2 regions of the Paenibacillus sp. J31R109 genome follow, and region 1 is predicted to be linked to the other one. Evidence: riboswitches for the same ligand, from Rfam matches in the RefSeq annotation. Region 1 holds a riboswitch; the other holds the start of a gene.
The links. A riboswitch is a leader RNA that binds a small molecule or an ion and turns the genes downstream of it on or off. The one in region 1 is predicted to bind thiamine pyrophosphate.
Positions count from the first base shown of each region.

Region 2: linked by a shared signal. The riboswitch ahead of AC58QT_RS15015 (thiamine phosphate synthase) and the one ahead of AC58QT_RS29495 (ECF transporter S component) in region 1 are both predicted to bind thiamine pyrophosphate.

Region 1 is NZ_JCAUAR010000017.1:125,999-141,179, forward strand. It holds gene uvsE (UV DNA damage repair endonuclease UvsE) at 1-62, opposite strand, end outside; gene pyk (pyruvate kinase) at 617-2,029, opposite strand; gene AC58QT_RS29480 (helix-turn-helix transcriptional regulator) at 2,156-2,938, shown strand; gene AC58QT_RS29485 (DUF3105 domain-containing protein) at 2,939-3,670, opposite strand; gene AC58QT_RS29490 (methyl-accepting chemotaxis protein) at 3,855-5,300, shown strand; TPP riboswitch at 5,373-5,483, shown strand; gene AC58QT_RS29495 (ECF transporter S component) at 5,620-6,216, shown strand; gene AC58QT_RS29500 (ABC transporter ATP-binding protein) at 6,221-7,723, shown strand; gene AC58QT_RS29505 (energy-coupling factor transporter transmembrane component T family protein) at 7,714-8,511, shown strand; gene AC58QT_RS29510 (S-layer homology domain-containing protein) at 8,581-9,942, opposite strand; gene AC58QT_RS29515 (YuzC family spore coat inner layer protein) at 10,147-10,542, opposite strand; gene AC58QT_RS29520 (FadR/GntR family transcriptional regulator) at 10,733-11,446, shown strand; gene AC58QT_RS29525 (MFS transporter) at 11,588-12,811, shown strand; gene AC58QT_RS29530 (GntR family transcriptional regulator) at 12,918-13,562, opposite strand; gene AC58QT_RS29535 (phosphate/phosphite/phosphonate ABC transporter substrate-binding protein) at 13,751-14,650, shown strand; gene phnE (phosphonate ABC transporter, permease protein PhnE) at 14,684-15,181, shown strand, end outside.
Region 2 is NZ_JCAUAR010000004.1:458,397-473,577, forward strand. It holds gene AC58QT_RS14940 (ABC transporter ATP-binding protein) at 1-685, shown strand, start outside; gene AC58QT_RS14945 (ABC transporter permease) at 678-1,745, shown strand; gene AC58QT_RS14950 (ABC transporter permease) at 1,729-2,652, shown strand; gene AC58QT_RS14955 (sulfite oxidase-like oxidoreductase) at 2,686-3,363, shown strand; gene AC58QT_RS14960 (nucleoside phosphorylase) at 3,365-4,093, shown strand; gene AC58QT_RS14965 (sugar phosphate isomerase/epimerase family protein) at 4,442-5,293, opposite strand; gene AC58QT_RS14970 (AraC family transcriptional regulator) at 5,438-6,289, shown strand; gene AC58QT_RS14975 (MmcQ/YjbR family DNA-binding protein) at 6,325-6,714, shown strand; gene AC58QT_RS14980 (aminopeptidase) at 6,786-7,901, opposite strand; gene AC58QT_RS14985 (ArsR/SmtB family transcription factor) at 7,905-8,516, opposite strand; gene thiE (thiamine phosphate synthase) at 9,050-9,727, opposite strand; gene thiD (bifunctional hydroxymethylpyrimidine kinase/phosphomethylpyrimidine kinase) at 9,724-10,566, opposite strand; gene AC58QT_RS15000 (thiazole synthase) at 10,772-11,539, opposite strand; gene thiS (sulfur carrier protein ThiS) at 11,544-11,747, opposite strand; gene thiO (glycine oxidase ThiO) at 11,731-12,954, opposite strand; gene AC58QT_RS15015 (thiamine phosphate synthase) at 12,955-13,575, opposite strand; TPP riboswitch at 13,721-13,819, opposite strand; gene hflK (FtsH protease activity modulator HflK) at 14,002-15,027, shown strand; gene hflC (protease modulator HflC) at 15,024-15,181, shown strand, end outside.

The sequences.
Region 1 (15,181 bases):
GAGCTAGGTGTGTTATTAAAAATCGCCATTGCGGTTGAAACAAATCCAAGTCGAATAATCACGCCGTGCGCCCTCCGTTGCTCGTTAGTTAAGGATTACTCTAGTGTACCCCTTTTTCTAGCTAGCTTTCTCACAAATTTTCATCTTGGTGCCAACAGGAAGCAAACAGGCTCGAACAGGACTGGAAACAGGACGTAAAAACCTCCCATTCCACAGGACAAGGGTGGAAGGGAGGCTTAATGGTCTATACTACGTAGGCAGTTTAGCTATAGTAACTTTTCAACTAGTCAGAACAGACGAAACTCGCACATGAGAGGTCAATAAAGGCACTCTCAGCCACGCATCAGCACCAAACTCACTCTGAGAGGTCCAAAGTTGCAGTCTCATCAACCAAACTAGTCAGAATAGACGGAAACTCTCACGCGAGCGGTCGATTATTGCAGTCTCAGCGACGCCTCAGCACCAAACTTGCTCCGAGCGGTCGAAAGTAGCCTTCTCAGCAATCCAACTAGTTTGAAATGACGAAACTCCCACATGAGCGGTCGATACTTGCAGTCTCAGCAAGGCATCAGCACCAAACTCGCTCCGAGCGGTCGAAAATGGCTTTCTCAGGTCCCTAAACCCGCTCAACCTTCAACAAGTTGGTCGTACCGGACTTCCCAACTGGAATACCAGCGGACACGACGGTGAGGTCGCCCTTTTTTACATAGCCAAGCGTCTCGGCTTTGTCGATGGCAACACGAATCATCGCATCCGTCGATTCGCAGAACTCGCCAAGAACAGGGATAACACCCTGCACCATGCTCAATTGGCTGATCGCGTGCTGGCTGTTCGTCACTGCGATAATCGGTGCTTCTGGGCGATATTTCGCGATCATGCGCGCTGTGAAGCCTGTCTCAGTCGGCGTCAAAATTGCCGCTGCATGCAGCTTGTTCGCTGAAGATACGACAGCTTGGCACAATACTTCGGTGATTTCGTTGTTGGACTGCAGCTGTGCATCCACCAGGGAGCTGCGCACCATTGTTTGCTCAACGCGCTCAGCAATCGTCGCCATCATCGTCACTGACTCGATTGGATATTTCCCAGCTGCCGTCTCGCCGGAAAGCATGACAACGTCACTGCCATCAAGCACAGCGTTGGCTACGTCACTCACTTCAGCGCGAGTAGGACGCGGGTTGCGCTGCATGGAATCCAGCATTTGCGTAGCTGTGATAACAGGCTTACCTGCTAAGTTACATGCGCGGATCATATCTTTTTGTGCAATTGGAACTTCTTCTGTCGGAATTTCAACACCAAGGTCACCACGGGCAACCATGATGCCGTCGGAAGCTTCCAAGATGGAAGCGAAGTTCGTCATGCCTTCTTCGTTCTCGATTTTGGAGATAATCGGTGTCAAACCAGCACCGTGTTGCTCAAGAAGAGCGCGAACCTCACGAACATCGTTTCCGTTACGAACGAAGGACATCGCGACGATGGAAATATTCTCTTCTACGCCGAATTTAATATGCATGACATCGCGCTCCGTCACACCCGGCAAGGACGTGCGCACGCCCGGCAAGTTAACACCCTTGCGCTGTTTTAGCTGAGCAGGGTTCAAGACGCTGCAAGTCACTTCTGTGCCGTCGATCATTTCGACACGCAGCTCGATGGAGCCATCGTCGATTAGCACGAGGTTGCCCGGCTTAACATCTTGCGGCAAGCCTGGGTAGTTCACGGATACGCGGCTGGAGTCGCCGATAATTTGTTCGGTCGTCAAGACGATGCGATCGCCCGTTTGCAAATCATAGGAAGCATCTTTCAATTGACCGATGCGAATTTCAGGGCCTTTAATATCCATCAGAATCGGGATGATAACACCCATTTCTTGCGCTGCTTGGCGCACACGCTGGATACGACCGCGGTGCTCATCCAAATCGCCGTGAGCCATATTTAATCGAGCAACGCTCATACCAGAGCGAATTAATTCTTTCAAGGTAGGAACGGAATCGCAGGCTGGACCCATTGTACAAATGATTTTCGTTTTACGCATCGTGAAGGACTTCCTTTCGAATGTAAGAGATTAGTTGGCTTCATTATATGCCTTATTGATGCGAGTTTCTATGAACTATAGTATGATATATGCAATATAGTACGATAGAGGGGTGCCGAGTCATCTATGCAGCTAACAGACTTTGACTATCATAAAAGCAGTTCATGGAACGAGGATCAGCCCAATATCCACCAAGATTGGACGTTTATTTTTGTGATCTATGGCCGCTGTGTGTATTGGATCAACGAGAAAAAACAAGTATTAGACAAAGGGCATTGGCTGCTCATTCCGGGAGACACACCCTATTATGGGCGAAGTGTGCCTACAAAAATTCATGAGAAATTCGTACTGCACCTGGATGCACAAGCAGCCTCTCACATCTTTCCTCTACTTCAACAAACGTCGCACACCTGCCGTCAGACGGGGAAGTTCGATATTATCGCAGATCGGCTGCGGTTGATTCATCGTGGATGGCAAGATAAACAGCCCTATTACATAGCGCTGTGTGAAGCGCATCTGCAAGAGTTGTTTGTGTACCTCCAACGAGAGTGTGATCAGGCCGCTACAACCTCAGCAACGTCACTTCTCGTGGAGCAAATGAAGGGGTACATCCAGAATCATTACCGCGAACATGTGACTAAAGACGAGTTAGGCCTCTGCATCAGCCGGTCACCGAATTATGCAGCCTCCCTTTTTCGCCAGGTTACGGGTCAGACGATCAGTGAATTTGTGCACGTCACAAGGATTAAAACTGCCGTCTATATGCTGCGCCATTCGGCCCTGACTGTAACCGAAATAGCCGAATTTATCGGCTATAACGATCCGTCTTATTTTTACCGTGTATTTCGGAGAATGACAGGATTGGTGCCGACTGAGCTAGTCTCAGATCGTGAAACGATTCGAAAATAATTACATCGTTCCGCCGCCCAGTCGAATGTTTGCTGGAATTTGTTCAGGACCTTTGTTGATATTGTCGTAAATAAATGTACTAACGCTAGCTTCATCAAATTTGGTAAGTGACATCGTTTTCGTCCAAGCGGTAACGACAACCTCTTGATCAGCAGGCACATCCACATTAGGAACAGCGAGCACCCCAGCACCAGCCGTCTTAAAATGGGTCAAGTACTCAAGGCGGTCAAGCAGCTCTTTCGGTGCGTCGGGATGGTAATGGATGATAATATCCCCATGCTCCAGGTTGTGGACAAGCATTTCGTAACCAGGGCGCTCCTTATAGAAGCCGAACTTCAAATCGTGGGGACTATGTGTGCCTGAAGTAGGGATTTTCATCTCGTACATCAAGGTACCATCTTTGTGATCGCGTCCGTAGTCCTTATCTGTCGTGACCTGAATGTTGGCATGTAGATTTAGCTTGTCTAGACTATATTTGCCGGCGGAGCTCTGAATGAGTGAAGTGCCCATACTGCCGATAGCAACAATGAGCAGGGCATGTGAAATCAGTTGCCAGGTCTTATGTTTCTTTTTCAAAGCTTGCTTTTCGGCCTTCTTCAACCGAGAGGTGTTGTCTTTGTTAATGCGTGCTGCGAGCACATAGCCAATGATAGCGGCAATAAGTAAAGCTAGTCCGATATAGAGCAATATGGTCATCGTTTCAATCCCCTTCTGCGTCGTGGAATGATCCATCCTGGATAAGTTCCTGTATTGAAAAAAAATGAAGACACTACAAATTGTAGTTTTTATTTGGGGTAGAAGTCAACTTCTAATCTAATCCTGATTTTGGCATCTAAAATAGAGGGTAAACAAGCATCCTTGTTGAATAGTGTAGGAAAATGTCTCATTTTGTAGAAGTTATCTAGGGGGAGTAAGGATGTCGGAGCAACTGCTCGAATTAAACAGAAGAAATAGCTTAATGGTTAAGCTTTTATGGGCGTGTCTTGCACTGGGGGTCGCGGCTGCGTACACATCAGCTACGATGATGATAACCCTTTCATCGGTTGGCGTGCCAATTGCCATTATATGTACAATTCTAACTTGGAAAAGGGTTGCAATTCCCTATACGAAGTATATTATTGCGGTTGGACTTAGTGTGATTTCCTATTTTTTCATGTCGAATAGTGCGTCGTTATTTGGTCTTTTTATACTGTACCTTAGCTTAGCACTCATTTCTTTATATATGGATTACAAACCGCTTGTGCTGAATGGTGTCATCGGACTCATTAATATGAATGTTTACATAACGTCTCTTACTCCGCATGTGGACCCGATTGGAGTCAATGCTTTCTACCTCCTTACGATTATGACACTCATCGGTCAAAGTCAGATTGGGACCAGAATGTTAACGAACGTCGCGAGAAGCGCGAAGGAATCAGATAATTCTAAGATCAAGACGGATGAAGTACTGGCAGGTGTACGTACGACGACAGAAGTTCTAGGTACATCTAGTGGAAACCTACAAGAGAACGCCGCTGTAACTGGCAGAATTACGGAGGAAGTGGTTGCCGCTTTTCAGGAGATTACGATAGGTATTGAATCACAGGCATCCAGTATTAACGATATTACAACCGCCATTCAAAACGTGAATGAAACGGTTGAACAGACGACCGCGGCGTCAAATACGATGAGCAGCAGATCGCGAGATACGGCGAGAATGACGAATGAAGGCAAGACACAGATGCAGGATTTGTCACTCAAAATCAATGATATTACCCTGATCGTGACAGAAACCGCCGATATCATGAATGAAGTGAACGAAGAAAATGTGAAAATTGAGAACATCGTTTCCACGATCGCAGACATCGCTAACCAAACGAATCTATTGTCGCTGAACGCTTCCATCGAAGCAGCTCGCGCAGGCGAACATGGGAAAGGTTTCTCCGTAGTTGCAAACGAAATTCGGAAGTTGGCTCAGAACGCCCACATCGCATCGACCGATATCTCGGAGATTCTCGGCTCCATTCAGACGAAAGTCGTGACAGCGGTTGAGAAGGTTGCCGTAGGGATTAAAGCTGTAGAGTCGGGGAAAAAATCGACAGATAATGTAAACCAATTGTTCGAGGTTATCAACACGAATACAGCGGAAGTCATGGAGCAAGCTGGGCATTTGCAGCGCATGAATCAACAGTTGCAGATCTCTTCGCAACACGTCGCGGAAGAAATGACATCTGTTGCAGCGATTACCGAAGAGTCTGCGGCATCCGTTCAAGAAGTGTTGGCGAGCGCCGAAGTGCAGCAGCATCGCGTACAGGATATCGTAGACAGCATCCGTCAATTGAACGGATTAACGCAGGATCTCAAGCATTTGATTGAGAAATAAGCAGTGTGCGATAATCCCATGGAAAAAAAAGGATTGCCAAAAAGCGGCTAATCCGCTACAGTTAAGCCAAATGAATAGCAACACGGGTGCTTGATGAAGTCAGGCTGAGATAGTGGCCCTATGCCACTGACCGTTAATCTGATCTGGATAATGCCAGCGTAGAGACCTTATGTGCTTTTTTTGCACGAATGTTCAAGCCTGCCGTTAATCCGGTGGGCTTTTTTTGTCCTTTCGGGGGCAATGAAGACATACATCCAAGGTTGGCGTGTTCGCCTATCTCATTGACAAATAGGAATTGAGAAAAGGAGTCGAGTAGAAGATGGCGCAAAAGGAAGCAAGTAAACAAGGGTTGAAGCTGACCGATATTTTGATCACGATTGTGATCTCGGCAGTGTTCGGTGTGATTTATCGGATTTGGGGACCATTTTACGACCTGATGAAGCCGCTGGGCTTGCATGCAGAGCAGTTAAGTTATGGCATGTGGTTCATGGCCGCGACATTTGCTTTCCTCGTCATTCGCAAACCAGGGGTTGCTTTACTGGCAGAAGTGGCGGCTGCCACGATTGAGGCCCTCTATGGCGGTCATTGGGGAGTGGCGACGCTAGTGTTCGGTGTGCTTCAAGGGCTTGGAGCAGAGCTGGTATTTGCTGCATTCCGCTATCGCCGTACGACTGTAGGAGTAACGATTCTCGCATCTTTCGCATCAGCCATCATGTCTATCTTCGTGGATACTTACTATGGCTATATGGAGCAGCTAACCTTTTGGAATTACATGTTATTCATCAGCTTGCGATTGTTGGGCAGCGCTTTGATCGCAGGTGTGTTCGCCTACTATTTGACGAGCGCTTTGTCTCGCACGGGTGTACTGAATCTAATTCGCCCCGTTTCCAAAAAAGATTACGATGTATTGGGGTAAAAAGATGAGCGAAGGAATGAGCGTTACGAATCTACGGTTAAAATATCCCGGCGATGACGCCCCCCTGATCTTTCAGGGGGTTTCCTTTTACATCAAACCTGGTGAAAAGGTGCTGCTCCTTGGACCTAGCGGCAGCGGCAAATCGACGCTGCTTCAGGTATTGAGTGGCATTGTCCCGGACATGATTGAGCTTCCGCTCAAAGTGGATGAGATTCACAGACCTGACCGATGGGGCTATGTGTTTCAAGATCCGGATACGCAGTTCTGCATGCCATACGTCGACGAAGAAATCGCGTTTGTGCTGGAAAATCAGGAAGTGCCGCGGGAGGAGATGCCTGCGCGCATTCGCCATTATTTAAACCTTGTTGGGTTACATTTACCGGATGCACACACGCTGATCAGTACGCTGTCACAAGGAATGAAGCAGCGATTGGCCATTGCCAGTGTGCTAGCGCTAGAGCCAGAGGTGCTCTTTCTCGATGAGCCTACGGCTTTGTTGGATGATGAGGGTACGAAGCAAGTCTGGGATACGATTCGCTTGATAAGCGAGAACAAAACCCTGCTCATCGTAGAGCACAAAATTAGCGGCATGCTGGATTTGCTCGATCGGTTGATCATTCTGACACCAGAAGGAAAAGTATTGGCAGATGGACCTCCGCTTACGATGTTTGAAGCTTATAAAGAGCAAATAAGGGAATACGGCATCTGGTATCCCGAGGTATGGGAAGATTACGCCATGGAGAATGTGCAGGTAGATCAGGGTGCTGGGACGCCGAGTGAAGCACGAGAAGTCGTAAATCCCATGGAGCCTGTTATGGTTTTCCGGGATTTCGTCGGGCTTCGCGGCGGAGAGATCAAGACCTCTGTGGATAACTTCAGCGTATATCCAGGCGAATGGATCACCGTTGTCGGTGCCAATGGTGCAGGCAAAAGTTCGCTCCTCCTCGCGATTATGCGGCTTATCCCAACCCGCGGTAGCTGTGACATCGCGGCCGTGAAGGGCAACAAAGTCGAGCAGCTTGCGGAGCAAGTCGGCTTTGTGTTTCAGAACCCGGAGTTCCAGTTCGTCACGAACTCCGTGCAGGAAGAGCTGACCTATGGCTTGCCAGAGGGTCAGTCAAAGGGCCAGAGGGCAGCTGCTGAGCGGCTGCTCCGCGAATACGACCTGCTCGCGCTGCGCGAGCAACACCCGTTCCAGCTCTCGCTGGGCCAGAAGCGCAGGCTCAGTGTGGCTTCGGCGATGGTTCGCCGGCCACGCATCCTGCTGCTGGATGAGCCCACCTTCGGGCTCGATGCGCGCGGCACGATGCGCATGCTTGAGGGGCTGGAGCGGCTGCGCACCAGCGGAACCGTGATCGTGATGGTCACGCACGATCACGAGATCGTCCAGCGCTGGGCCACCCGCACCTGGCAGGTTGATGCGGGGCGCGTGACGGAGGTCGCGTCATCGTCCGCTCTAACCGACGTGCACGCTGACACGGGAGGTGAACCGCTGCTATGCAAATAACGTTCAGCTTTCGGGAGACGTGGCTGCATCGGGTGAACCCCGGGGTGAAGCTCATTTTATCGATTGGGCTATTCATCGTGGTCATCTTCACCCATAACATCAATATGATGCTGTTTCTGACAATCGGTGCGATGCTTCCGCTAGCGTTGCTCTCCGGGCATCCGGCTAAGCGCTTACTGCTGTATACGTCGCCGTTCTTGCTTCTATTCATCTCATCCTCACTGGGGATGATGATGTTCGGTACAGGTGAGACGTTGTGGTATCACCTTGGGATTATACGAATCACGGAGGAGAGCTTCTACCGCGGCATACATCTTGGTTTACGCGGTATGCAGGTAGCCTCCGTTGGCTTGCTGTTCAGCTTGACCACTAGGCCTGTCGCGTTGTTCTACGCGATGATGCAGCAGTGGAAGGTCGCGCCGAAGTACGCGTACAGCTTCTTGGCAGCGCTGCGCATGCTGCCCGTCATCCTTGAGGAGTTGCAGACGCTTCGCTATGCGCTCAAGGTTAGGGGCAAACCCAAGCGCCAGAATCCGCTCACTGGCTGGTACACCACGATGCGGTTGATTGCGATTCCGCTGCTAGCTCAAAGCATTCGCCGTGCCCATCGGACGGCGGTGGCGATGGAAGCGAAGCGTTTTTCGATGAGTCGCCAACGAACTTATTATTATGTATCCTCCTACTCCAAGGTAGATATCTATTACATACTCTACTGGATTGTGCTCATCGCAGCGGCTTACTGGCTAGCCGTGACTTGGCCGATTTTGAACAGTGTAGATGTGCGATAGGCTGCCTTGTCATAGAAAAAAAGAGCAACCCAATCCCCGAAGGGGGAAGGATTGCTCTTTTATTTTTGCTTAGTTTTTCACTAATGTAATGTAGCTTGTAGCTTTTACTCCTGATGCGGATACGGCTGTAAGTTCAAATGATGTCACATTACCTGTTACTTTTACAGTACCATCGGATTCGACCATGACGGAGCCAACAGCTGAACCTGCTTCGCCTTGTATATCATTGGTAATAAATACAGTTCCTAGAGCAAAGTTGTAATCTGAAACATCGGTGCCTTCGTACTTGTTGTCATAGCTATCAATAGCCGTAAGATCCATGGCTTCATAAGCATTGAAGTCAGCCTGATACACACTACCAACAACTGTCATCGTTTCGGTAATGGAAGTTTCCCCAGCTGTTAATGTCTTCACAGTCACAGGGTCGCTTTGGACCGTTACGGTAACATGCAATTGTTTAGCTTCCCCATCACCAATTTTTACCATCACACTTACATCAGCTGTTCCAGGTTTATTTCCGATTACATAAGCATGATGATCGGAGCTAAGACCTACTTTGGCAATGCTGGAATTGGAGGAGAAGACGGACTGTACAACGCCAGGAATGGCAATTTCTTCACCAGCTGCAGAGGTTACTTTTATTTTAATTTCTTTTGCAAATTTACTTATAGTAGGATCTTCCGCATCCGCTTGTGAGACACCTGTAGCTGAGCTTGTAAGGCCACTATCAATGACGCTAGCTAACTTGTAATCACCTACAATGGAAACATTGCTTGGGTTAGTTGGTGTTACAACAGGTGGCTTCTGAGCGTTGAAAGCTTCTTGAGCTCCAAATGAACTAAGCACGAGATCCTCACGTGTTGCGGCTTGGTCGCCAGTTTTGCTAGTTGGATGAATACCAAGCGCAGTAGCTTGTTTGATTGCATCGGTGTACCAAGGCGAACTTGTCATAGAAACCGTTTTGCCTAATCCTTTAAGAAGCACGGTATCCAACTGGGCTGCAGTAACGGACTCGCCAGGCAGGAAAGTTGTATCTGTTACACCGTCGATAAGACCGGCTTTTTTGGCTGCTTCAATATAAGGGATCGCCCAACCATTAGCCACGTCATCTGCATGAACATCGGTGAAGCTGGACACCTTAATCGTAAGATCAACCGGGATATTGTAAATTTTCGTAGCTACTTTAGCGAATTGCGCACGCGTCATATTTTGCGAGATGCCGAAAGTTGAATCCGAGACGCCCTCAAAAATACCATCAGCGATCATACGATCAATTTTAGTTTTTAAAGCTGCGTTACTTCCAGCCAAATCAGTGAAATCAGCGCTTGTTTTAACAGCAGCGGAGGCAGGATGAACCAGTGATAGAGAAGCGAATAATGTTAATGCCATGGCAGTAGTCGAAATAAGCTTAAGTTTATTATTTGGTTTCATATAGGAAAGGCCTCCTTGGCATGTTGCGAATTTTGTGTTTCTAGCAATCTAGTGTTTCACGTGCTGGTCTTGTTGCTATAACTATAGCTTGCCTGATCATCCACGTCATTGTCAAATTTCTGGCAGTCTCACCAGGAGAGTGCTAAATAAATGTCAAAAAAGAGCAATCCTTTCACCCAATGCGGGTTGGATTGCTCTTTTTGACTATTCGCCCCATTTGAGCATGAGTGTCAGTTGGCAGCAGGGATTGCCTGTAATGCGCGGACCTACAATGAAATGAACAGCACTTGGCGAGTACGTTGTTTCAATAGCGGATTCATAACCGAAGGTGTGTATGATGCGATCGACTTCTTTTTTATTCCCACTCTGAGCGTTGGTCATCAATTGTTTAGCAATTGCGGGATCCGTGAGCTTTTTGACGAGAAGGGAGGTATCCTTCAATATATGCTCAGAGGTAGCGGCCGAGGTGGAGAGTGTTTTGGTATTCACAGGTGGAAAGTCGCGATCCCACGCCCAATAAGGTGCATAGTGGTAAGGATGGGGCGGATAAAGGTAATACTGAACTGGGCGATAAGGATACAAGGTTGGGTCGTTGTACAAGGAGACCGTCCCCTTTCTGTAAAATGATGAGCACTAGCAATATATGTAAGATGTGGGCGAGTGTGCATGGTTAAGCTAGGATGGAGCGGGTATTAAGGAGAAGTTGTTCATAAAAAAAGGATGAGCTTGTTCTTATTCTATAGAAAAATCCCAAAACAGCTGATATACTACTTATACAGGAGATGATCAGATGAATTCGAAAGTATCGTTCCAAACACTCCGCCGCCCCAAGCTTGTTGATGATGTTGTGACACAGCTGCAGAAGAAAATTTCTGACGGCGAGCTTAAAATAGGTGATAAAATTCCGACAGAGCCGGAATTAATGGAACAGTTCGGCGTCGGCCGCTCTACCATTCGTGAAGCTGTACGGGTGCTTGTGCACGCGGGTCTGCTGGAGAAGAAGCAGGGCTTTGGGACCTTTTTAACGGGGCATTCCGATGCTGCGATGCAGGAGCCGCTAGTCCACCGACTGCGTCGGGCTGAAATATTGGAAGTCTACGAAGTCAGGAAAATGCTCGAGCTAGAAATATCCAGACTCGCAGCGGAACGTCGAGATGAAGCGGATCTGGAGCAGATGAGAGAAGCGCTTCATCAACGTTTGAAGGCGCTCGAGAGTGGAAATATGGACGCGTATCTAACGGCGGATTTGGCGTTTCATCAAGCGATTGCAGTCGCGAGCAAGAACAGCATTGTTGTCGATCTGTATCGTTCATTTTCAGCGGTACTGCTGGAAGCTTTAACGAATTTAGTGAAGGATGAGCAGGTTCATGATCACCATCATCTCTTTCACGTGAATTTGTATCAAGCCATCCTAGATCAGGATGTCGCCGCTGCGGAGAATTGGACGCTTCAAAATCTGGAGGGAACCGTCCAGCAAGTCAAAAAGTTTCTTCAACAGGAGTAGCTGCTGCGACAGAAGGGGATATAAAGTAGCTATCGCCAACATCAAAGTCGAAAAAGAGTAAAGTGGCTGACACCACGGAGCTCTTTCTCTTCTATAAATTTAAACATCAGATGATATGATGATAAGGAGTGATTTTATTTTATGCAATCAACAGCAACAACAGCTGCAACGAGCCCAGCACAAGATCAGGCACGTACGGTGTACGCCATCTTATTTTCAATCAGCTTAGTGCACTTATTGAATGATTCCATTCAGTCGGTTATTCCCGCTATTTTTCCGATTCTGCATGACTCCTTGCAGTTGAGCTTTACGCAGATCGGCTGGATCGCTTTCACGCTTAATGTGACGGCTTCCTTGTTCCAGCCGCTAATTGGGTTGTATACAGATGCGAAGCCGAAGCCCTATTTGCTGCCAATCGGGGTTGTATTTTCGCTGATAGGTATCATCGTCTTGGCTTATGCGGGAACGTTCTCTCATGTCATCATGGCCGTTATTCTCGTCGGGTTAGGGTCATCTGTGCTGCACCCAGAGTCTTCTCGGGTAGCCTACTTAGCTGCGGGTCCTCGGAGAGGGCTGGCGCAATCGATTTTCCAAACAGGCGGGAATATTGGTCAGGCGTTGGCGCCTGTGTTTACTGCACTTATTTTCGTACCGTTAGGACAGTTCGGGATCATTTGGTTTACTTTTGCCGCGGCAGCGGGGATTGTGATTCAAGTGTTTGTTGCAAAATGGTATCAAGGCGCGATTGTCGTACGCTCTGTGGCGCGAAAATCGGCTGTTGTGAAGAAGTCGCTGCCTAAAAAAACAGTCGCCTATGCGTTGTTTATTCTCATCATGCTGCTCTTCTCCAAATTCGTTTATGTGGCGAGTATGACGGGGTTCTATGCGTTTTATTTAATGGATCATTTCGGCGTCACTACAGGGAAAGCGCAGCTTGTTATTTTCATTTTGTTAGCGGCTGGGGCCGTCGGTACCTTTATGGGTGGACCTTTAGCGGACAAATTCGGTAGACGAAATATGATCTGGTTCTCCATCCTGGGGACAGCGCCATTCTCCTTGCTGCTGCCATTTGTGAACCTCTTCTGGTCAGCGGTGCTTTGTGCATGTATCGGGTTCATACTTTTGTCCGGATTTTCTGTTATCGTGGTCTACGCGCAGGAACTGTTGCCAGGCAAGGTTGGCACGGTATCGGGGCTATTCTTTGGTCTGGCGTTCGGCTTAGGCGGCATTGGTTCAGCGGTGCTGGGGACTCTGGCGGATGCGACTAGCATTGGCTTTGTGATTCAGCTATGTGCGTATTTACCTTTGCTAGGACTGCTTGCAGCCTTTTTGCCAACGGATAAAAAATTGAACATGATCAATTAATCGCATACGAAGCACAGTCGAATCAACAAAGAACCTCCAACTCCACATTCGTGGATTGGAGGTCATTTTACGTCTCAGCGGCTCTGTACGTTCATCGTTCATAATTTTAGATACGACCAGATCGCACCATGCGCTCTCTATTAAATAAATGCGCTTCTTTCATAATGCGTTTTACAAGCTCGAAATCGCGATCAACCAGCGCATCATAGACCGATTGATTGAGTTTATTGGCTGAGTAGTGCGGCTCGTGAGGAGTGACTTTAAAGTTAATTGTGGCATAAAGGACGATTTTATTAATGGACTGCTCCAAAACCTTCAACATGCTGGCATTGCTCAAAATGCTAATAAGGCTACATGCAAATTCAAAGCTGTATTTCACATATAAATAATAGGCTCCTTGTTCAGTTGCCTCATATTGCAAATCCAGAATGGTTTTGAGCTTTTTTAAGTCGGGCATTTCACCTTGTGATTGCATATGGTCCAACGTGTATAACTGAAAAGCGTGCATAATCTCCATGGTGTCCATGGCTTCTTTCATCGATAATTCTTTCACGAGAATCCCACGATTTTTCAGAGAAACAACTAATCCCTCGTGTTCGAGCTGGGCGATAGCACTTCTGACGGGCGTTCTGCTCATATTCAACGCGTCTGCGAGCTCATTTTCGGATAATAAGGTGCCAGGCATAAACTCTCCGTGCATGATTTGTGTATGAATATATTCATAGGCGGCTTGAATCAACGATGAAGACATTTCAGTTATTCCTCTCACTATAAAAATGGAATTGTCTAGTTAGTCTAGCATGGATTTTCGGCCAAGTGAAGGCATTTACGGCAGAACGAAACATTTACAAAACGTTAAAACCACGTAGATATTCTTCTAACAATAAACAAGTAGAATTCAACTTGTATACAACTTGAACGTTATTTTAGGAGGGTACTATGAAGAAGACCATTTCAATCATGCTTACTGCACTCGCTCTAATTTCTGTATTGGCAGGCTGCAGCACATCAAGCAGCGCAACACCGAAAAAGTTTGTTATTGCCTACCTTCCACAAGAAAGTGATGAAAAGCGTACTGAAATTAATAAAGACTTCGAAAACAAGCTTTCTGAGAAAATAGGGATTCCGGTTGAGTCTTTCAAAGCTACAAGCTATAACGCGGCCATTGAGGCTATGAAAAATAATAAAGCCGATTACGCCCTATTCGGTCCATTCTCTTACATCGTTGCGGTTGATCGTGCAAAAGTAGAGCCAATTGCTGAACTTACCCTGCCAAGCATGGTTGGTAAACCGGCTTCAGTCATTATCGTTCCGAAAAATTCACCTGTCAAAACGCTTGCCGATTTAAAAGGGAAAACGTTCGGATTCGTCGATCCCGTATCGACAACGGGCCACTTATTACCGAAGTCGATGTTCGTTAAACAACTAGGTATCACGCCAAAAGAATTAGAAAACAACTTTTTTAAAGAAGTTTCCTTTGCTGGAGGGCATGACAAGGCTGTGCTTGGTGTTGTTAGAGGACAGTATGACGCTGCCGCTACTTCCGCTATGCTGCCTGCAACTTTGGAAGCCAAAGGTTTAATCGAGAAAGATTCCTACCGTGTGATCGCAGAATCCGGATCGGTCGCAGGAACAGCGATTGGTATTCGCGGCAATATCTCACAAGAGATCAAGGACAAAGTAAAAGCATTTCTACTCAGCTATAACAATCCGGAATATTTCAAAAATACAGTAGGGTCCGCTGATGGTAAATTCATTGAAGCTAATGACAAGAACTATGACAACATTCGTGAAATTGCGAAATCACTGAACCTTAGCACAGAAGACCTGCTTAAATAATCGAACGATCAAGTAACAGCCGGAGAAGGAGAAATGTCTGTCATGCACCCTGAAATTATACTTAAGCAAAGGAAGGTTAAGCGGCGTTTGTCGCTTCTCCTCCTTGCCTCCGTCATCATTTTTTCCATCTGGTACATCAAGTTTGATGTCGTGGAATTTATGATGGGAATTCCGATTTTTGTGCGGTTTTTAGTCGTTGATTTCATGCCGCCGAACGCCTCTGATGTATCCCGTTATGTCAAACCGATCTTGGATACCTTGGCGTTTGGGGTTGTGGCAACGTTCATTTCTTCGGCTGTCGCGATCATCTTTGCTTTCATGATGGCTAGTAATACAACACCGCATCCTGTTATCCGATATGTATTGCGCGGTATTGTTTCCTTTTTCCGTAACGTGCCTTTCTTGGTATGGACGTCGCTCTTAGTTGTGCTCTTCGGAGTGGGCGCTATGCCGGGGATCTTCTCTCTCATTCTGTTCGGCATCGCTTTTTTGTCCCGTGTGTATGCGGAATCTATTGAAGATATCGATAAA
Region 2 (15,181 bases), on a different contig from region 1:
CGTTAATTTGCAAGTGAGGGCTGGCGAAATCGTTGGCATAGCAGGTATTTCAGGTAATGGCCAATCTGAATTGATACAAGCCATTTCAGGACTTCAGTCGATTGACCAGGGTGACATCCAACTGCTTGGAAAACCGATTAGTGGACGTTCAGTTCGCGAAATCAGGGAAATTGGACTATCACATGTCCCCGAGGATCGTTACCAATGGGGCGCAGCCAAGGAAGGTACTGTGCTAGATAATGGAACGATGGGCCATCATAAAACGACAAGCCGCTCAGGCCTACTTCATGGGCAGGAGCTTCGCAAACTAGTTAACCGCTTCATTCAGCAGTTTCAGATTAAAACCGGTTCGCAAGATACCCAAGTGAAGTTTCTTTCTGGCGGCAACTTACAGAAGCTAATTGTGGCCAGAGAAATCGCACAGAAGCAGCCATTCCTCATTGCGGCAGAACCGACGCGCGGCGTGGATATTGGGGCAATGGAATTGATTCATGAAGAGCTGCTTCGCAAGCGGGATGAGCAAGGAGCTATTCTATTAGTCTCTTCCGAATTAACGGAGATTCTCAAGTTGTCTGATCGTATTGTGGTTATGTACGAAGGGCGAATTGTCGGGGAACTATCGGCTGAAGATGCAACAGAGGAACAAATTAGTTTATGGATGGCAGGGGGAAATTCAGATGCTTAAAAGTCGACTCAACCTAAGCGCTTGGATTCAGCCGCTGCTTGCCGTTTTCATTGGTTTACTCGGTGGTGCGATTGCCATTGTGCTCATTGGCGGGTCCGTCATTGAAACATACACAGAAATGTGGAAAGGTGCCTTCGGCAACTTCTTCTATTTCACGAATACACTAACGCGCGCAACTCCACTCATTCTTGTTGGGTTAGGCGTTTCAATCGCCTTTCGTGCCGGATTCTTCAACATGGGGTCTGAAGGCCAAATGATTCTTGGCGCATTATCCAGCGCTATGGTTGCCCTATACCTGCCTGGACCACCGTTATTTAAATTGCTGGCAGCCATTCTTGGCGGCATTCTGGCAGGTGGCATTTGGTCCGCTTTTGCAGGCTGGCTCGATGCGAAATTCCGAATGAATTTGATCATTACAACCTTGTTGCTCAATTACATAGCAGCTTTATTCGCAGGCTATTTAGTTGCTTATCCATTGAAAGACACGTCGGGTTCCGCAGCGCTCGCCCAAACCATGATGATAGATAAAGGCGTATGGCTTCCCAAGCTGTTCCAAGGAATGAGCGTCCATGCCGGCTTTATCATAGCCATCGGACTAGCGATTCTCCTGTTCTTGTTCATTAAATATACCGTTGCTGGTTATGAAATTCGGATGTTGGGCTATAACCCGTTGTTTGCCGCCTATGGCGGGGTCAATAGACGGAAAGTCATGCTAACTAGTATGTTCGCCAGCGGTGGCTTTGCCGGGCTTGCTGGAGCCATTGAGGTACTCGGTATGCAGTATCGTTATACGGATGGCATGATCTCCAATCCAGGCTACGCATGGTCAGGCATTATGGCGACTCTGCTTTCAGGGGCTCATCCGCTAGGTACGGCTATCGCCTCATTGCTCCTTGCTGCCTTGCAGACCGGAGGCATGGGGGTAGAACGCAATACAGACATTCCACTGCAGATATCCAGTGTCATTCAATCATTGCTCATTCTCTTTGTAACTGCTAAATTCAGCTTTACCCTATGGAAACGTCGGAAAGGAGGCAAGAGCGATGGAGCATCTTCTTGATGTATCTTTATTTAACTCCATGTTTCGCATGGTCGCTCCTATTCTTCTTGCAGCACTCGGCGGAGCGATCTGTTCGCGGGTCGGATTGTTTAATGTCGGTTTGGAAGGCTTCGTCTTGGTCGGCGCCTTCTCGGCGATTGTTGGCAACTATTACACAGGCAACGTATTCCTTGCCGTGCTCATCGCCATAGCCGTAACCATGCTGTTTTCACTGATATTTGCTTATATGAGTATTCACTTGCAAGCCAATGTTATCGTCGTTGGTATCTCGTTCAATTTTCTAGCCCTAGGCTTAACAGCCTTTTGTTTAAAAGCTATTTTTAATGTAAAAGGCGCTTATTATGATAAAAATATGATCGGGCTTCCGAAGTGGGACATCCCCTTCATTCAGGATATCCCTTTCATTGGCGGGATCGTTTCCGGACATTCCCCGCTGGTTTATCTTGCTTTTGCGCTCGTGTTCGGGCTTCAATATTTGCTATTTAAATCGGTTCTAGGCTTCCGCATGATTGCCGTCGGAGAAAATCCGATTGCCGCAAAAAGTCTCGGCATTAAAGTCAATCGAATGCAATATATCGCCGTCCTGATCTGTGGTGTTCTCTGCGGACTAGCAGGTGCTCAGCTCTCCTTGGGACAAGTGACGATGTTCACTGAAGGCATGACGGCAGGCCGCGGCTTCATCGCGCTTGTTGCAACGATGTTAGGACAAGCTAATCCACTTGGCGTTATGGCTTCCAGTTTATTATTTGGTTTAATGGATGCATTCAGTATCCGTCTGCAAGGATTCTCACTACCTACGCATTTCACACAAATGCTGCCTTATATCGTGACATTGCTTGCTATGCTGTTCTTCCGCAAAAACAACTACCTAGCAGATGCACAGAAAGCCAATGGCAGTTCGCGATAAGTGATTAAACAAGCAAGCTTAGGAGGCTAACAGATGAGCAAAGACACCAAAGCGGAGCGCATCAAGCGCATGCAGATTCCCGCTGTAGAAGTTCCACAAGAGCTTGCGGGTAGAATTCCACCGGGGCAAGCGGTCACCGATCGATTCCCTATTTTACATGAGGGTGAAGTGCCTAACTACGATATGTCCACATGGTCTTTGCGTGTTTTTGGTCAAGTAGCCGAAGAGAAAACATTCAGCTACGACGACATACTGGCCCTGCCTCGTACACAAATCCAATGCGACATTCACTGTGTGACCCGTTGGTCCAAGCTGGATACGGTTTGGGAGGGTGTGCGTTTCAGAGATTTTCTTCAACTAATCGATGTGAAACCAGAAGGAAAGTTTGTCATGCTGCATGCAGATCAAGACTACGAAACGAATGTGCCGCTCGCTGATCTGATGGGTGACGATATCTTGCTGGCAATGAGTTTCGATGGTAAGCCGCTTACGCTAAAACACGGCTGGCCGCTCCGACTTGTTGTTCCACATTTGTATTTCTGGAAAAGTGCGAAATGGATTCGCGGTATCGAGTTCATGGCGGAAGATCGCGAAGGCTTCTGGGAACGCAATGGCTTCCATAACGTCGCAGATCCGTTCCAAGAACAACGCTTCTCCGGTGAAGCCATCCCCATCCCAGAAGATGAGTGGGTCAGAAAGGAGTTCGATTAAGTTGCTTTTATCCATCTTACAAGTCAATTCTGAAGATTTGACTCCCTATGCTATTGTGTGCGGCGATCCGTTCCGTGCCGAAGCTATCTCTCGCAAGCTGGACAACGCGCGCGAGCTATCGTTCAGCCGGGAATATCGCACCTTTGTTGGCGAAAAGGATGGCGTGCCCATCACCGTTGTGAGCCATGGTGTCGGTTCCCCTGGCGCTGCCGTTTGCTTCGAGGAGCTCATCAAAGGCGGCGTCAAGACACTGATTCGCGTCGGAACTGCTGGATCCTACTCAGCCGATGTTCCTCCTGGCAGCCTCGTTGTAAGCACCGCGGCGGTACGTGAAGAAGGCTTAACTCGCCAGTTAGTGCCTCATGGCTTCCCTGCGGTAGCTGATCACGCTGTTACACGCGCGCTGTATGAAGCAGCATCTGAAACAGACGGACTCGTAAAGCAAGGGATTACCGTTACCTTGGATGCTTTCTTCCAAGGTGTCGAGGAATTCCCGCATCGTAAATACAAGCAAGCTGGCGCTTTGGCCGTTGAGATGGAAATTGCTGCCCTCTATGTCATCGCTACGTTGCGTGGCGTGCGTGCGGGTGCCATCGTCGCTTTGGATGGCTATGCAGACGCTGATCTGCGTGAAGTATACAATCCGCATACAGATGTCGTTTCTGGGGCTATTGAGCGGGAGATTGATGCAGCGATTCGAGCGATTGTGAAGCTGGGTGCGGCTGAGTAGTAGTGATCGATTTCCTGGTTCTGGTTCTGGTTCTGATCTCAGTGATCCAACCTGCAACCATCCCTCTCCCTCCTACCAGCAAAAGATGCAAAAATACATCAATTTTCCTGTTCTCCCCCTCGGAAAGAGCAAATTCATGCGAAAATGCATCATTTTCTGTGATTTCAGCTCATTTTAGGGCTTTTCGATTCAAAAGGATGTATTTTTGCATGTCTTAAACAGGTTTAACCTACTTTGCCTAGAAAAAGATGCACTTTTGCATCTTTGCCTTCCGTCCAACGCAATCAACGTAACAAAAAAAAACCTTCAACCCACATGTCTGTGGTTGAAGGTTTTTCTTTTAGGTCATTAAGCCAGCCATTGCTTCACTTTCGTTGAGAAGTTATTCAGCATCTCAACTGTCCCGAATTGGCAGCTGAAGTCTTCGATACCAAGGTAGCCATCGTAGCCAACTGCTTTCAAATCGCCAAGCACTTGCTTCCAGTTCACGATACCCGCATCAATCGGTGACCAGTCACTTTTCCAAAGCTTAATGCCGACTTGTTCTTCGCCTGTAAGCGTCCATGCGGCATTTTTGACATGCACGTGTGCAAGGTAAGGTCCTAGCAATTCAAGGCCCATACGGTGGTTCTCGAAGCCTTCATGCACCATGTTACCTGCATCGTGAAGGACACCAATGTGCTCTGGTTTGAAACCAGATACAAGTCGATGCGCCAATCCAGCACTCGCTGTAATCGTATTGTGATGAGTTTCAACTAAACCTTTCACACCATACTGTTGCGAAAGCTCTTGTACATGGTGAAGGTAGTCCACCGCTTTGGCGAACAAATCATTGTAGTTTTGGCTTTTATCGTAACCAGGTACACCCACACGGATGAAAGGTACGCCTACCTTTTGAGCAGCTTTAAACACATTCTCTGTTTCCGCAACATCACAGTTATTCAAATAAGGTGTGATGCTCAGGTTCACTAAATTTTCATTCAATGCAGCCTGCTTAAAACGCTCCAGTTCTGCATCAGACGCAGCTGGGTCGATCGAGCATAGGTTATTTCCCCAGAAGGAAGGCTTTTGTCCAATCGCATTTGCAGGGATATCTTTGAAGCGCCACTCGATGCCAGTAATACCAGCAGCAGCAGCCGCTTTAGCAAGCTCTTCTGGTGTCAAATCTGGGGTAGCTACAGTAAATACGGATAATTTCATATATAAGCCTCCTTAGGTATAAGCAAGATTAGGTTAAATGTTTATCTCTCCTATATTTTGCAGTATAATAAAAACGTATTCATTGCATTAATTGGGCAAAAGTTTGCTTATATTGACTCCAACTCCAGACAAGGAGATCTTCATATGCAGGAAATGTACAAGAATCTTCATCAGTTATTGACTTTTCGACACGCGGTGACCCATAATCCGATCCCACTGGACTTCCACCAACATCAGGACCAATATGAAATCTACTTTTTCCTTACAGGTGACGTTCATTATTTTATCGAAAAGCAAGTCTATCCCTTACAGTATGGCGACCTTCTGATTATGCATAGCAACGAGCTCCATCGGCCTAATTTTCAGTCCAAAAAACAGCGTTACGAGAACGTCGTGATTCACTTCAATCCTGCCATCCTCCAGCAATTCAATTCTCCACAGTTTAATCTGCTGGACTGCTTTGATAACCGGGTATTTGGTGAGCAAAATCGAATGAGACTGACGCCGCCGCAAATTGACGACATCATGAAGCTCTATGATCGCATGGAGATGCATCGCCGTCCGCAGGCACTGCCTGGTTCCGAAATTTTATACGTATCCACTTTTATCGAACTGCTCGTTTTTATTAATCGGATCTTTCAAAATCAAGGTAAACAAGAAGAACAAGTCATGATGCCGGACAAGCTCTCCTCACTCTTTACCTACATTGATGAAAACTTGGAACAGGACCTGTCGCTAGAAGTTCTGGAGCAAGTCGTTTTCATGAATCGTTCCTACTTATGCCGACTATTCAAAAAACATACAGGCAGCACGATTCACGAGCACATCCTGTTCAAACGTATTGCAAGGGCTAAGCATTTGCTGCGAGAAGGCTCTACGGTCACTGACACTTGTCAGTTAGCGGGCTTCAACGATTACTCGAACTTCATTCGGACGTTTAAGAAAGCCGTCGGACTGCCGCCTCGGCAGTACCAGTCACAGCAACGACGAATATAATCACTCATCTAAATCCCTGATAGGAGTTGAACCTTGTGTCCCACCATCAGCTTCAATCCCCATCGAGTTTGGCGCATCTAGCCAGAATTCGAGACTTTTGCACCATGCTCCCTGAAGTCGAAGAAAAAGTAGATGAATTTGGCCATACGACTTTTCGTGTGAAAGACAAGCCCTTCATCATGCTTGGTGAGAATGACGGTCAAGTCTCGACAGCGCTCAAAACCGAGCTTACGACCCAAGAATTCCTGCTAGGTCAAGAGGGCACAGCCTATCAAAAGACGCCCTACATCGGACGTCATGGCTGGGTTAGTATCTGGAACGTTGACCTCGTGCCTTGGACCGAAATTCAAGATCTAATCGTCGAAGGGTATGCGCGGACTGCACCTAAGAAACTTGTTCAGCAATTAAAAAGCATGAAATCCTAATCTTGTCTGCAACAAAAAAAAGGTTGCCCACGTCTATGACGATGGACAACCTTTTTCTATACACGGGAACCCTATTTCAGGTTCTCTGGATTCAACACTAGAAGTTCAGGCAATACGAAGATGCCATCCTTACGGATCAATACATCGTCAAACCAAATTTCGCCGCCGCCGTACTCTGGGCGTTGGATATTGACCATATCCCAGTGAAGCGAGGATTTGTTGCCATTGTACGCATCATCATAGCAATTACCAGGTGTGAAGTGGAAGCTTCCGTCGATTTTCTCATCGAACAGAATATCCTTCATTGGATGCTGAATATATGGATTCACGCCGATCGCGAACTCCCCAACATAACGCGCACCTTCATCCATATCAAAAATCTCATTAATGCGATCCGTATCATTCGCAGTCGCTTTAACAATTTTACCATTTTCGAAATGAAGCACTACATTCTCAAAGATAAAGCCGTCATGCGGTGACGGTGTATTATAAGAAATGACCCCGTTAACGGAATCACGCACTGGAGCTGAGTACACTTCGCCATCCGGAATGTTCAACTCTCCGTCGCATTTCACGCCGCCGATACCTTTAATGGAGAACGTTAAATCCGTTCCTGGGCCAACGAGGCGCACTTTATCTGTGCGATCCATAAGTTCTTTTAAAGGATCCATCGCTTTAGACATTTTGCCATAATCCATCGTACACACATTGAAATAGAAATCCTCGAACGCATCCGTGCTCATGCTAGCAAGCTGCGCCATTGAAGACGTTGGATAACGTAGAACAACCCATCTTGTATCCTTGATGCGAACATCGAAATGAACTTGTTGGTAGTACACCGAGTTATAAAGCTTCATCCGATCTGCTGGGATATCCGACAGTTCATAGATATTAGCTCCACCGCGTACACCTATGTAGCCTTGCATTTGTTTCATTTGAAAAGCATCAGCGTCAGCCCAAATCTGCATTTGCGCTTCTGTACCTTCCATCACCAGCTGACGAATGACAGCATGATCACGTAGGTTTACAAAAGGATGCGCACCAGCGGCGTGTACCTTCTTCACAATTTCCTTCACAAGCGCATTATCAATGCCGTAAGCTTCGATTAAAATATTTTCACCTGGCTGTGCCTTAACTGAATAATTCACCAATACGTCTGCTAGCTTTGTTAGTCTAGGATCCAACATTTGTTATCTCTCCTCTTCGTTCGCGGGTTCGATCGGGTCAAAGCCCCTTTCATGCGTTTGGAAGCCAACCGTGGTCAAATAGAACCAATCCCCGTTCTCTTCTTGTTCAGCATCAAGCTCATAAATTAGAGCGCGAAACTTCCTCAACCATTCCGTAAATTTCGCTTTACTCATTTGGACTTCAACCTGCGTCATGAGAATTGGCCATTGGGATCGATCGGGTGATGGAATTTGAAACGCCTCTTCAGGCGCATGAATCGCTCTGTTTCTAGCATGTCCAAGTACGCTCAAAGTACGTTCTCGATAATAATTTTCCACCTCAGAAACATACGGAAGCAAATTCTCCCCAGGCACAAATCCGCGTGCTACGGCACGATAGAATTTTTGCACAATACCATTCTTCAGCTCCGTACGAACAACAAAAATCAAATTATGACGCTCCAGCTCATTCAAATGATAATGCACCTTCGCGCGCGCCATACCTAACAACTTAGCCAGTTGTTGCCCGGTATAAGCTTTCTCTATTAAATAAAGCAGTACCCTAGCACGAAGTGGATCACTAATCGTTTTGAGTTGTTCGAGTTCTTCAATGATATAAACAGGTTGCAGTTTCATCTGGATCCGACCTCCCTCTCTAGTTCCAATTTGGACGTATGTGCTAGATGCTAGAACGAGTATTTCTCTCGCAAAACCTTGCAACATGTGCCTCTTGGTCAACTTTTAATCTCTTAAAGAGATTAATTAAACGACGGTCAAATCTTTTTAACCGTATCATAATGCTAAACAGAATCTATGTCAATTGCGGTTTCCGATACCTTTTGATTCAGCACCAGACGTTTGTCTATGCGACATTTCACCGCTTTAAAGGGTTACCGAAATTAAGCTTTCTACTATGGTAGCAAAAAGGGACGTTTCTGTCACCAATAAAGGTAGAAACGTCTCCAAGAAAATTAAAGTTTATTCGTAATTTGGCAGTTATTCACAACTTCTCATCGTAACATCCGTGTCTGCTCTTCACTTCTCGCTGCTACATCCTATTATTCTTACCTCTCTTACCTCTCTTACCGCTTCATCCACTTAATTGCAGATAACAAATAATGATTTTTGTCAGTTGATATTCGGTAATTGGATGAGATGAGAAAGTGTTGTCAGTCGGTATTCGTTCGTGCAATGCTAAGCAGCACACGCAGCGACTCCGCAGCTTCACGCGGTGAGCGCGCACCCGCGATGGCGCTCACTACCGCCACGCCGTCCGCCCCAGCGCGGATGACGGCGCCGGCATTGGTGGCATCGATCCCACCGATGCCCACAAGCGGTAGCTGGATGCCGCCTACGCGCATCCGCGTTAGTACGGCTGGCCCCTGGACCTCACGCGCATCGAGCTTCGTGCGCGTGGCGTACTGGGGGCCTACGCCAAGGTAGTCGGCGCCTTCCGCCAGCGCCGACTGGGCTTCGCCCAGATCGTGGGCCGATACGCCCACGATCATGTTCGGCAGCCGCTTCCGCACCGCGGCGGCTGGAGCATCCTCTTGGCCGATGTGAATACCATCGGCCTCAAGTTCTAGAGCCAGCCGTTCATCATCGTTCACGATGAACGGAATCCCGCGCTGCGCGCAAAGGCGGCGCAGCCGCGCGCCCAGCGCGAGCAGCTCCGGCCCCTGCAGGGCGCCGGGGCCCTTCTCGCGCAGCTGAAACATCGTGATGCCGCCGTCGATGGCGGCTTCCAGCACTTCATACGGGTCAGCCCCGCCACAATTCGGGCTGCCCATCACCAAATACAAACGCAGCGCCTTGCGCAGCTCCTCAGCAGTTAACACCATGCTCATCGTACACCTCGTGTGGCCGTATTTTTCATGTCAGCAGCCCGAATGCCCTGCTGATAGGCCCAATGATTCGTCGGGCCATGCCCGCTTCCGATATGTAAAGGCTCCGAAATGGCAGCTTGGATGAAGCTTTTTGCCAATTGTAAAGAAGCCTTCGTCGTGTGTCCCTGCGCCAATCCGGACGTCAAAGCAGCTGCAAATGTACACCCTGTTCCGTGTGTGTGCTGTGTAACCAATCGTTTTGAAGTAAACTCGGTAAAGGAAACTCCATCATACAGCAAGTCCGTTGCTTGCTCCGTATTTGCTTCATGGCCGCCTTTGATCATCACATGCTTGCAGCCGTACTCATGGATGCGTATAGCTGCTTTCTGACGAGAATCCCCATCCGTAATTGTTATCCCGCTAAGCGCCTCAGCTTCAGGGATGTTCGGCGTCACCACATCAGCTAGTGGCAACAACGCATGAATCATCGCGTCTATCGCCTCTTGCTGCAAGAGCGAAGCTCCACCCTTGGCTATCATCACAGGATCAACCACGATCTGACTCCAACCAAATTTTTGAATTGCCGCCGCTACAACACGAATAATTTCGCCGCTAAAAAGCATCCCTGTTTTCAAAGCATCCGGTCGCAAATCTTCCCCAATAGACGCTAATTGGCGTTCGATCGCTTCCGCGCTCATCGGGTAAACCCCTTGCACACCGAGTGTATTCTGCGCCGTTACAGCCGTAATCACGGACATGCCGTACACGCCGAGTTCTTGAAATGTTTTCAAATCAGCCTGAATGCCAGCGCCACCGCCACTATCCGAGCCGGCAATCGTCAATGCTTTGTAAATCGCCATGATAGTCTCCCTCTCTCTCACTCGCTATCCCCATCATCTCAGCAGCTCTTTTACATCCATCTATGTTCGCAATCAGATATCTATATCGCCACTATCCCTTTGGCTCAGGTCAGCAAACGTCAAACCATATCCTGAGCCAATGGGATAGTGCCCACATGAATGGGTGTAGGAGTCATCCCCCGCCTCAGCGAGCACTAGTCACAACCTATACGCGGCTCAATCCATCCATCGGAGAGCTCGCCGACGCATAACGCTTCTTCGGAATGCGGCCTGCTTCGAAACCGGCGCGTCCAGCTTCGATCGCGAGTTTCATGGCATATGCCATTTTGACAGGATCCTTCGCACCGGATACTGCTGTGTTCAGCAGCACACCATCAGCTCCCATTTCCATTGCCAAAGACGCATCTGAAGGTGCACCAATCCCTGCATCCACGATGACAGGAACTGTCGCCTGTTCGATGATGAAGCTCAGATTCAACGGATTAATGATCCCTTGACCCGTGCCTATCGGTGATGCACCAGGCATGATCGCATGTACGCCAAGTGCTTGCAGACGTTTAGCTAATAACACATCGTCCGATGTATATGGAAGTACGATAAAGCCTTCCTCCAGCAGCATTTCTGATGCTTTCAGCGTTTCAACTGGATCGGGTAACAGCGTCATTTCATCCCCAATAACCTCAACTTTGATCATGTCACACAAGCCTGAAGCCTTAGCTAAACGTGCGATGCGGACGGCTTCTTCAGCTGTTTTGGCACCAGCGGTATTCGGCAGCAATGTGAAATTCGACGTGTCCAGCATCGACAGGAAATTCGGCTGACTCGCCTCAAATATATTCATCCGTCGTACCGCAAACGTCAGAATTTGGGACTCGCTGATATCCACCGCTTGTTTTTGAATTTGAAAATCAGGAAACTTCCCCGTACCTAGCAATAAACGTGAACGAAACTCATATGGACCGATTTTTAACATGTTTTTATCCTCCTCCAACGAAATGAACGATCTCAATTTTGTGTCCTTCTGCAAGCTCAGCTCCAGCGTGATCCTCTTTATGTAAAATGGCTGCGTTATGCTCGACCACGAGCATTTTGTCGCTTAAATCGAAGTGTGCCAGCAACTCCACAACTGTACGAATCGTGTCAGGCACGTCAACCTGTTGACCATTAATGTGCAGTTTCAATGCTTATCCATTCCTTTCCTGTCGCTGAAAATGTGTCCTGATCCTGCTGACTCACTCGCTTCGTATTTGGCGAAAAATCCGGGCTGAAGGCATCCAGCCAAGGGGCTATCGCACGATTCCCTTGTTCACCTGCGCCATCTCCGCCAACAATCCAATCCGCTATCACTCTCCCGGTGATCGGGCTCAACAATATCCCGTTGCGGTAATGCCCGCACGCTGTATACAAGCCCTCCATCGTCGGCACTTTGCCGATGTAAGGCAGCCCGTCGGCTGTCTGCGGACGCAGCCCCGACCAAGCTTTCTCCCACTCTGCGTCGCCGAGAGCAGGCATCAGCCCCCTCGCGCGCTCCATCAGCTCTGCCAACCCCGAAAGCGACACCTTGCGGTCATAGCTGTTCGGCACGACCGTCGCGCCGACCACCAGCCGTCCGCCGGCTTTCGGCACGATATAGCACCCTGGCGAGAACAGGGTTTTCTTTAATAAAGGCTTCGGCGTCCGTACGGAGAAGCACTCGCCCTTCACGGGATACATCGGCAACTCGACGCCGATGCTCCCCAGCAGCTGACCGCTCCACGTGCCTGCGGCGACGACCACGTGGTCGCTGTAGAGCGGACCGGCGGCTGTCTGCACGCCAATGACGCGCTCCTGCGCGGTCAGCAGCCCTTGCACCTGGGCGAACGGTTGCACCTTCGCCCCAAGCACCTGCGCCGCCTGCGCGAATGCCGCCGCCAGCAGCGGAGCGTCGACCTGCCCATCTTCGGGCAGGTACAGGGCTCCGCGCGTCGCTGCGCTCAGCGCGGGCTCTAGGGCTGTGGCTTCAGCGGCGCTGAGCCACTGGGCCTGCTCGCCCGCTGCACGTTGGAGCTTCGCTCGCGCGCGCAGCTCCTGTTCGTGATCGTCGCTGAGCGCGACGTTCAAGAGCCCCTCACGGACGAGACCGATGTCGATGCCCGTGAGTTCTCGAAGTTCCCCGCTCAGCTCGGGGAACATCGATCTACTTAGGCGCGCCCACTGGAACAGGGCGCCCGTGTCTTCCATCTCGGACTGTGCGCCGAGCATGCCTGCAGCGGCTGCCGAGGCTTCCGTGCCTAGCTGGCTGCGCTCTAGCAGCGTGACGTTTTGCCCTCTTTTCGCCAAATAATAGGCAATAGATGTACCAATCACACCACCGCCAATGATGATGACATGGGATCTTGTTACTGACATTCAACTCACCTCAATCTGTCTAAGCTCATCTTGATAGGCCAGTACGGCTCCGAGAGGATCCGCTGCTTCCCATATTCCGCTCATCACCGCGATCCCAGATGCACCTGCATCCAGAACGGATTTTACCCTCGCAGGTGTCATCCCGCCTATCGCAATAACAGGAATGTTAATCTCGTTAACTAATTGTCTTAACTGCTCCAAGCCCCTAGGCGGCAATCCTTGCTTAGAGTTTGTCGCAAAGATATGACCGAACATGACATAGTCGGCCCCCTCTTTTTCACGCCATTTTGCCTCGTCTGAATGATGCACAGATACTCCGATTCGTTGTATCCCCCGGCATAATTCATCTTGAATAACAAGCGATGGCGTTGTGCCTGGGAGCTGCACACCGCCTGTCTGCAAGGCTAGAGCAATAGAAGGAAAACCGTTGACGTACACACGCTTAGCTGGAATCCCTTGCTCCAATAAGTACTGCACGCCGATAAACACTTCGTCCAAGGACTTCATCTTCTCCCGGATATGGATCGCCGTGACATACGGGTAAATCTGAAGCGCAATTGTTGCCAGCGCAGACCATGAAAGTTTCCCGTCCGATATGACATGCAACTCTTTCTCCGACACTGATCCCCCACTTCCTCTCCAGCCAATTTCACTTATAACTGATCTACATGCAAAGATCCTGACATCGTCGTGAAACACAAAAAAACCACTTTCCTTAGAAAAGTGGTTGTAGGTTGCCTAATCATAAATAGCGATTAAATCGGCTCCAAAGCTCGTTCCACTTTCCTCCGCTGGCATAAACCAGATCAGGTTCAAAGGGTTCAGTCTACACTGTCTCAGCCTCTCGGCGCCCCTAGGGATTCATTCGTATGCAATTACTAATCATCATAGCATGGCAGCCAACTCTTGGAAATACCAATTTTCCATTTTCACTTGCAGTTAGCCTAGCCTTTCTCAATTTAGTGAGAATTACCTCATCTGCCTGAAACCATTTCCAAAACTTCCCGTATAGCATATCAGTAAATCTTATATTAAGGGGTGTTTGCCATGGAACCATTTGTACTGCCAGAACCCGATCGACGAAGACCCTCTTCTTCCCTCCCGCCAGGCTTGATGACCAAAATTGTTATCGGCCTTGTCATCGTTCTCGCCCTTATTTTCGGATCTTCCACCTTCTACACCGTACAGGAGCATGAGAAAGCGGCCATTCTAACTTTAGGCAAATATACGACTGAGAAGGAAGCAGGGCTGCACTTTAAACTTCCTTTTCCGATTCAACAGGTCATTGTCCTTCCTGCTAAAATGACACAGCGAATCCAAATCGGCTTCCGCGAAACAGGTGGTAAAATTACTCCTGTAGAAGAAGAAGCGATGATGATTACGGGGGATGAAAATATTTTGTCCGCTGATGCCGTTGTGGAATGGAATATCAGTGACATGCGCAACTACTTGTACAATATTGATAATGCTGAATTGTTCCTTCGTAACTCCGCAAGTGCAGCGATTCGTTCCGTTATTGGCGCTACTGCGCTAGACTTTGCCATCACGGAAGGTAAAACTGAGGTCCAAGGCAAGGTCAAAGAGCGATTGATTGACATGCAAACCAAATATCAAACAGGTATTCATATTGTCGATTTGAAGTTCCAAGATATCGAGCCGCCAGCGGGCGATGTGCAAAATGCTTTTAAAGATGTAACCAATGCACGTGAAGAGAAAAATACGAAAATTAACGTGGCGACGAAATACGAAAATGATATCCTGCCAAGGGAGCGCGGTAACGCTCAAGCACTGCTTGAAAATGCCGAAGCTCAGAAGAAATCACGGATTTTGAATGCGCAGGGGGATGTGGCGAAGTTTAACGCCCTGTATGCGGAATATGCGAACAATAAATCAGTTACAGAGAGCAGGCTTATCATCGAGACGTTAGAGAAAATATTGCCGAATGCCAAAATTTTCATCAGCGACAGCACAGGCGAAACGGTTAAATACTTACCGATTAACGAGCTGTTGCGCCCACCTGGTACTGCAACTGGCACTGCAACCGGTACAACGCAAGGAGGGGCTGCGAAATGACCTTACAACGTAAATGGATTCTTAGATCCATCCTTGGTGTAGTTATCGTTATTCTCTTCCTGCTCTCTCTGTTTATTGTCAAAGAGGGGCAATATCGCGTCGTTCTCAAATTTGGAGAAGCGGTTCGTATCCAAACAGAGCCTGGCATTCATTT